One region of the Paracoccus fistulariae genome, then DNA from elsewhere that is predicted to be linked to it. Evidence: riboswitches for the same ligand, from Rfam matches in the RefSeq annotation. Region 1 holds a riboswitch; the other holds the start of a gene.
What was found. A riboswitch is a leader RNA that binds a small molecule or an ion and turns the genes downstream of it on or off. The one in region 1 is predicted to bind cobalamin.
Positions count from the first base shown of each region.

Region 1 (3,405 bases):
CCGCCTCTGGCGTCCAGAAGCCGGTATCGGGCAATGGCCGGGCCGCCTCGCCGCCCGCCACAGGCAGCCCGGCGGCCTGACCAAGCCGCAGCAGCGCCAGTCGCGCCGCATCGCCGCCGCCCTGATCGCAGAGCCGCGCCAGATCGCGCAGCACGGGTTCCGGCAGGGTCGAGACCTGATCCAGCCGCGGATCCGGGCGGCCATCGGCGGGCAGAACCGCCAGCGCGATCCCGCGCTTTTGCGCCAATTGCCGGATCTGCGCGATGCCATAGGGCCAATAGGCAATCCCGCCGATCAGCCGGATCAGAATGGCACGCGCCGCGCCCAGCGTCTGGTCCAGATAGGTATCGACCGACAACGGATGTTTCAGCCGCGCGATATTGGCCAGCCGCAGTGTCGGCAGGCCCGGGCCGCGATGCCAGGCTTCGGCGAAAGCCGCCAGATCGCTGTCGGAGAAGGACAGCACCACCATATCGGCCGGGCTGTGGCCCAGATCGACAGGGGTGTCGGCCTCATCCAGACCGTGGCTTTCGCGAAAGATGACGTGCATCGCGCTGGCGTTTCCTTAGCCGACAGGGGCCGGGGCAGGGGTCAGCACGGCGCGGATCGCGGCCTCGTCGATATCGTCATGTTCGGCAATCACGACCAGACGCCCCTGACGCGGCTCATCACCTTTCCACGGGCGGTCATATTGATGCCGCACCCGCGCGCCGACCGCCTGCACCAGCAGCCGCATCGGCTTGCCGGTAATGGCGGCATAGCCCTTGACCCGCAGGATATTCTGACGCTGCGCCAGTTCAGTGACGCGGGCGACCAGTTCGGCGGGATCCGTAAGTTCGGGAATGGCGATCACGACACTTTCGAAATCGTCGTGCTCGTGATCCTCGGCCCCGTCGTGATGCGAGGGTCGCGCGGCCAGGTCATCCTCGGCCGCCGCGCCAAGGCCCAGGATGACACGGGGATCGACCGTGCCCTCGGCCACCTCGATGATCGGCAACGGGCGGGGCAGTTCGGCATTGATCAGCGCCTTGGCCTGCGCCACGCCATCCGCGCCCGCCAGATCGGGCTTGGTCAGCAGGATGATATCGGCGCAGGCGATCTGATCCTCGAACACCTCGGACAGCGGGGTTTCGTGATCAAGACTGTCGTCCGCCAGCCGCTGCCGGTCCACCGCCGCCACGTCGGGCGCGAAACGGCCCGCCGCCACCGCCTCGGCATCGGCCAGCGCAATGACGCCATCGACCGTGATCCGGCTGCGGATATCGGGCCAGTCAAAGGCCTTGAGCAGCGGTTTCGGCAGCGCCAGCCCCGAGGTCTCGATCAGGATGTGATCGGGGCGCGGATCCAGCGCCATCAGCGCTTCGATCGTGGGAATGAATTCATCGGCAACAGTGCAGCAGATACAGCCATTGGCCAGTTCGACGATGTTCTCCTCGGGGCAGCCGGGGATGGCGCAGCCCTTCAGGATATCGCCGTCCACGCCGACATCGCCGAATTCATTGACCACGACCGCCAGCCGCTTGCCGCCGGGATTTTGCATCAGCTTGCCGATCAGGGTCGTCTTGCCCGATCCCAGAAATCCGGTGATGACGGTGACGGGGATCTTTTCGAGATTGCTCATTCAGGTGCTCTCCATCGGGGGAATTCGGGCGATACAGTTCTTGCGGAAATGTTCGGGGCGTTCGCGCCAGGGGACCAGCCCGTCAGGTGCCGCGCGATAGGCGGCAGCGCCCTGACAGATTGTCTGCAGATGGGCATCGGCATCAAGATCGCCGTAGATATAGGTCCAGCGGCCCGCGCCGCGCAGCGCCACCGTGCAGCCGCGCGCGCAATTCGACATGCATTCGACCGGCGTGATCGTCACGCCCGGCAGCGACACCTGTCGCAGAGCCTGCATCAGCAGATTGCCCGGGCGATCCGCCGCGCCGTCGTCACCTTCGCCATGACGACAACGGGTGCAGACCAGCAATTCGACCTGTGATTGCGCCGTTGTCACGCAAACCCCATCACTTCGGGGGCAGGGGGTGGCAAGGCGAATGCGCGGCCAGAACGCCACGCGCCCGACACCGGATCACCCCGCCCGGTTTCATTCGTCGCGCTGGCAGGTCTCCCGGCTTGCGGATATCAAGGCACAGCCTTGGCGGTCATCCTTCCTTCCCAGCCTGTTCGGGCCAGTGGGTTCCTGGATGACCTTTCCGGTCACGGTCGCGGGGGCGGCTGCAATTCGGCGCGGGCCGTGGCACGAACCTCTTGCATTCCCTTTTCACCTGTTGACACAGGCACCAGCTGCGCCGATATGGTCAGCCCGCGCCAAGCCTGTCAAGCCGAAAGGAAACCGGAATGGATGAGGCCGCCCGTCGTCACAATGAAAAGATGAAACGCATCAAGGCGGCGCGCGACCGGATGATGCAGGACAAGACCGAGGAAAAAGGTCTGATCATCGTTCATACCGGGGCGGGGAAGGGCAAGTCATCCTCTGGTTTCGGGATGATCATGCGCTGCATCGCCCATCGGATGCCCTGCGCGGTGGTGCAGTTCATCAAGGGCACCTGGCAGACCGGCGAGCGGCAATTGCTGGAAGAAAAATTCGCCGACGAGTGCCGGTTTTTTGTATCTGGAGAAGGGTTTACATGGGAAACCCAGGATCGCGACCGCGATATCGCCGCAGCCCGCCACGGCTGGGAGCTTGCCAAGGCGCAGATCCGCGATCCTGCCATCCGCTTCGTGTTGCTGGACGAAATCAATATCGCGCTGCGCTATGATTATCTGGATATCGAGGAGGTCGTCGATGTCCTGCTGACCGAAAAGCCGCCGATGACGCATGTCTGCCTGACCGGGCGCAATGCAAAACAGGAGCTGATCGAGGCCGCGGATCTGGTGACCGAGATGAGCCTGATCAAACATCCGTTCCGCGACGGCATCAAGGCGCAGCAGGGCGTGGAATTCTGATCCATCCAAAACCGCAATAATCAGTATTATGGAACATAAATCCAAAATGCGTCCCGATACTTGCGCCTGTGGCGGCTTTCCCCGACAGTCCGGCGCATGGAACGACATGGAGGCATGTAATGGCTGTATCGCCGCCCGTTTGCGATTTTGGCGCGCCCTGGCATGATTTCGCGCTGCCGGGCACCGATGGCCGGATCTATCGGCTTGAGGATGTCACGGGTCCGCGTGGCACGCTGGTGATGTTCATCTGCAATCACTGTCCCTATGTGCAGTCGATCATCGACCGCATTGTCCGCGACGCGGCGCAGATGCAGCGCGCCGGTATCGGCGTGGTGGCAATCTCGGCCAATGATGTGGCGGATTATCCGCAGGACGGCCCGCAGCAGATGAAGACCGAGGCCGCGCGCCACGGCTTTACCTTTCCGTATCTTTATGACGAGACGCAGGACGTGGCCA
Region 1 is NZ_CP067136.1:697,774-701,178, forward strand. It holds gene cobN (cobaltochelatase subunit CobN) at 1-550, opposite strand, end outside; gene cobW (cobalamin biosynthesis protein CobW) at 566-1,621, opposite strand; gene JHX87_RS03530 (DUF1636 domain-containing protein) at 1,622-1,996, opposite strand; cobalamin riboswitch at 2,084-2,303, opposite strand; gene cobO (cob(I)yrinic acid a,c-diamide adenosyltransferase) at 2,341-2,949, shown strand; gene JHX87_RS03540 (thioredoxin family protein) at 3,069-3,405, shown strand, end outside.

Region 2 (3,405 bases), 430 kb from region 1:
CCACCAGCATGGACGCCGCCCAGATCGCAATGCCCTTAAAACGAGGCACGGATCCCCGCATAGAACGCCCGGTCCGAGGTGCCATAGCCGTTCACAAGCTGATATTCCTCGTCAAAGAGGTTCTCGATCCGCAGATAGACCTCGGCATCCTCGCGCAGAGGATGGGTGATCAGCAGATCGGCAACGGTGTAATCCTCCATATCCTGCGGGCGATCCGCGACATAGCGCAGGTTGAAGGCGGCCGTGGTGCCGGTGGCAAAGCTGCCCTCGATCCCCAGGTTCAGCGTATGGGCGGGCACCTCGGCCCAGTTCGAAGCTACCTCATTATCCACATAGGTATAGGACCCGCTGACGGCGTAGCCCGCGCCGAAGGCATAGCGGCCGTCAAGCTCGCCCCCCTTGCGGCGGGCATCGCCCTCGACCTGCACGTACCATCCGTTCGTACATGCCTCAGGAAAATCAAAACCGATCAGGTTCGTGGCCTTCAGCCAGAAGGCGGTGGCCCGCAGATAGCTGTCCTCGCCCCATTGCTTTTCGATGCCAAGCTCGGCGCTGCGGCTTTCCTCGCGCTGCAGCGTGTCATCGCCATAGGGGCCGTAAAGCTCGTAAAGCGAGGGTGCGCGAAAGCCATTGCCCAGCGAGGCGCGCAGGAACAGATCCTCGCGCAGGCGATAGACCGCAGCAACCCGGCCCGAGGTGAAATCGCCGAATTGCGAATGATTGTCATGGCGCAGCGACAGCGACAGATCGGCCTGCGTGCCCAGAGGTGTGTCGGTTTCGATGAAGATGCCATTGGTGCGGGTATCGCCATTGCCTTCGGCCGTTTCCTTCTCGGAATCCGCGCCAAAGATCAGCCGCCCGCCATCCGCGCCCAGATCGGTTGCGCCCTGCCAGGACAGCTTGTTGCGCGCGCCGATGAATTCCGTCGGGAAGCTGTTGCCATAGCTGGTGCGGTCCAGACGATAGCGGGTCAGGGTTACGGTATTGTCCACCGCGCCCGTCCGGAATTCGGCAAAGCCGCGAAGGCCAAAGCTTTTGCGATCCGTGTAATCATCGCCGGTTGACCCGATCACATCGCCGCCGAAATCGTCGAAATCGCCGGTGCTGTCTTCCCAGAAGCCGTTCAGGCCCAGCAGCGTGCCGTTTTCCAGCTCATGCGCGGCATAGAAGCTGAGGCGGGTGGCGTCATAGCCGTCATCCTCGAAATTGCCGTCATTTTCATCCAGCGCCGAAAATCCGTCCGTGTCGATCCGTGTCGCGGTGAAGGCCAGATCCGTCGCCACGCCGCGCCAGGTCAGGCCATAGCTGGCCAGCCAGGAATTATAGCTGCCGGCCTCGACCGTGGCCTGTTGCTGCAAGCCGTTTTCGGTCGGGCGCGCCGATTGCAGCGTCAGAACGCCAGAGATCGCGCGCGAACCGTAAAGCGCCGATTGCGCCCCGCGCAGCAATTCGCCGCGCATGACATCCGCGCCGATCAGCCCGCCCGTGTCGTAGGACGGCTGGCCCGCCGCCGCGTCCGAAACCTCGATCCCGTCGATGACCACGGGCAGGTAATGGCTGGGCGCGCCGCGCAGGACGACCGATCCGGTGGTGCCCAACGGGCCGCTTTGCCGGATGGTCACGCCGGGCAGGCGGGACAGGGTTTTCGTCAGCGGCTCGCCCGCGCGCCCATCCAGATCCTGAGGGGAGATGACCGAGACGGAACTGCCGCTGCGATCCAGATCCGTCGCCTCGCGGTTGGCGGTCAGGGTGATTGGATCCAGCAGATAGGGGTCCTGCGGATCCTGCGCCAGGGCGGGCAGGGCAGTGGTCAGGCTCAGCGCAAGGCTGCTGGTGAAATATCGGGTCATCTGGCGCATCGGCTCGTTTTCCCTCCTTGGCCCGGTCGGGCGGTGGTGTCTGTGTCCGCTGGCCGGACGGCGATATCACCACGACGGAAGGTCCGCTTTGCACATGCGCCCCGCATGCACCCAGGGTGATTGCCTTGGCAGGTCTCCTGACTTGGCGGGTCGCAGCTTGGCCGGGCCTTCCCATCCGCAGGCGCGGGCAGTGGCGTTTTCCGGCCTCGCTCGCCGCTTACAGTTGCGGGGGCAGTCGCGGAATTGCACCGCGTTCCCTTTTCACCGGGTTTTGGCCCGGAACCGAGGCAGGCACGGGTTAACCGATGCCGGATCGGCAGGGCAAGGGCTTTCGGCAGGTCGTGGAGAGAACGCAGCGCGATCGTGTCACGGGGTCAGGCTTTTGACCCATTCCGGCACGGTTTGCGAGGCCGGACCCAGAATCCGGCGGTCGAAATCGCGGGCATTGAAGCTGGCATCCAGATTCAGTTCGACACATTCCGCGCCACTATGCGCGGCATGCTGGGCAAAACCGGCGGCCGGATAGACATTGCCCGATGTGCCGATAGCCGCGAAAAGATCGCTTCCTTCGATCGCCTCCCAGATGCGTTCCATCTGATAGGGCATCTCGCCGAACCAGACGATATCGGGGCGGGTGGCGGTCCTGCCGCAGAAGGGGCAGGGATCCTCCGGCGACATGCTGTCCGGGGCGTCCCATCTTTCGCCGCAGGCCGCGCAAAGCGCGCGGGCCAGCGAGCCGTGCATATGGATCACGTCGGGACTGCCGCCACGTTCGTGCAGATCATCGACATTCTGCGTCACCAGCGTCAGATCATGCGCGCGCGCCAGATCGGCCAGCGCGATATGCGCCGCATTGGGTTCGGCGGCCGAGGCTGCGGCCCGCCGGGCGTTATAGAAACGATGGACCAGCGCAGGATCGCGGGCAAAGCCTTCGGGCGTCGCCACATCCTCGATCCGGTGCTGTTCCCACAGACCGTCGCTGGCGCGGAAGGTGGCAATGCCGCTTTCCGCCGAGATCCCTGCGCCGGTCAGAACCGTGATCCGCATCGCGCGATCTTAGCGGCAATAGGCCTCGGCCCGGGCGGCAAAGGATTTGTAGCGCGCCCAGAACGCATTGTCGGAATTGCTTTTCGACATGCGCACCACCTGCGCCTCATGCGGGTCGCGGAAGAAGCGGGCGGCGCGGCGCTGATCAGAGCGCGACAGGGTCTGGTTCGCGACCTGCTGAATGCAGCCGCAAAGCGGGGCATTGCCGCGCGCTCGGTCGGAACGCACGCAGGCGCTGTCAATCGGTCCGGCCACGGCCAGCGGTGCGGTCAAAACAATGGCCGCTGCCGCAATGAAAATGCGGTTGAACATGGGGCTGTCTCCTCGGTTCCTTGTCCTCTGCGAAGGCGGCCGGTTGTCCCGGTCTGAATGCCTTGTCATCTGTGTGATCCATAGCAGAAATGTGACGCAGGCTCAATCTTCGCGGGCTGGCCTGTGCTGTGCCGTTCCAGGCCGACGGATCAATATCTTGTAAGGGCAGCCTGCCTAACCCGCGATC
Region 2 is NZ_CP067136.1:1,124,241-1,127,645, reverse strand. It holds gene JHX87_RS05600 (ABC transporter substrate-binding protein) at 1-49, opposite strand, end outside; gene JHX87_RS05595 (TonB-dependent receptor plug domain-containing protein) at 36-1,850, opposite strand; cobalamin riboswitch at 1,970-2,161, opposite strand; gene JHX87_RS05590 (NAD-dependent deacylase) at 2,226-2,906, opposite strand; gene JHX87_RS05585 (hypothetical protein) at 2,916-3,218, opposite strand; gene JHX87_RS05580 (heavy-metal-associated domain-containing protein) at 3,393-3,405, opposite strand, start outside.
Region 2: it holds a riboswitch for cobalamin, as region 1 does, so the genes downstream of both, JHX87_RS05595 (TonB-dependent receptor plug domain-containing protein) here and JHX87_RS03530 (DUF1636 domain-containing protein) in region 1, are expected to answer to the same signal.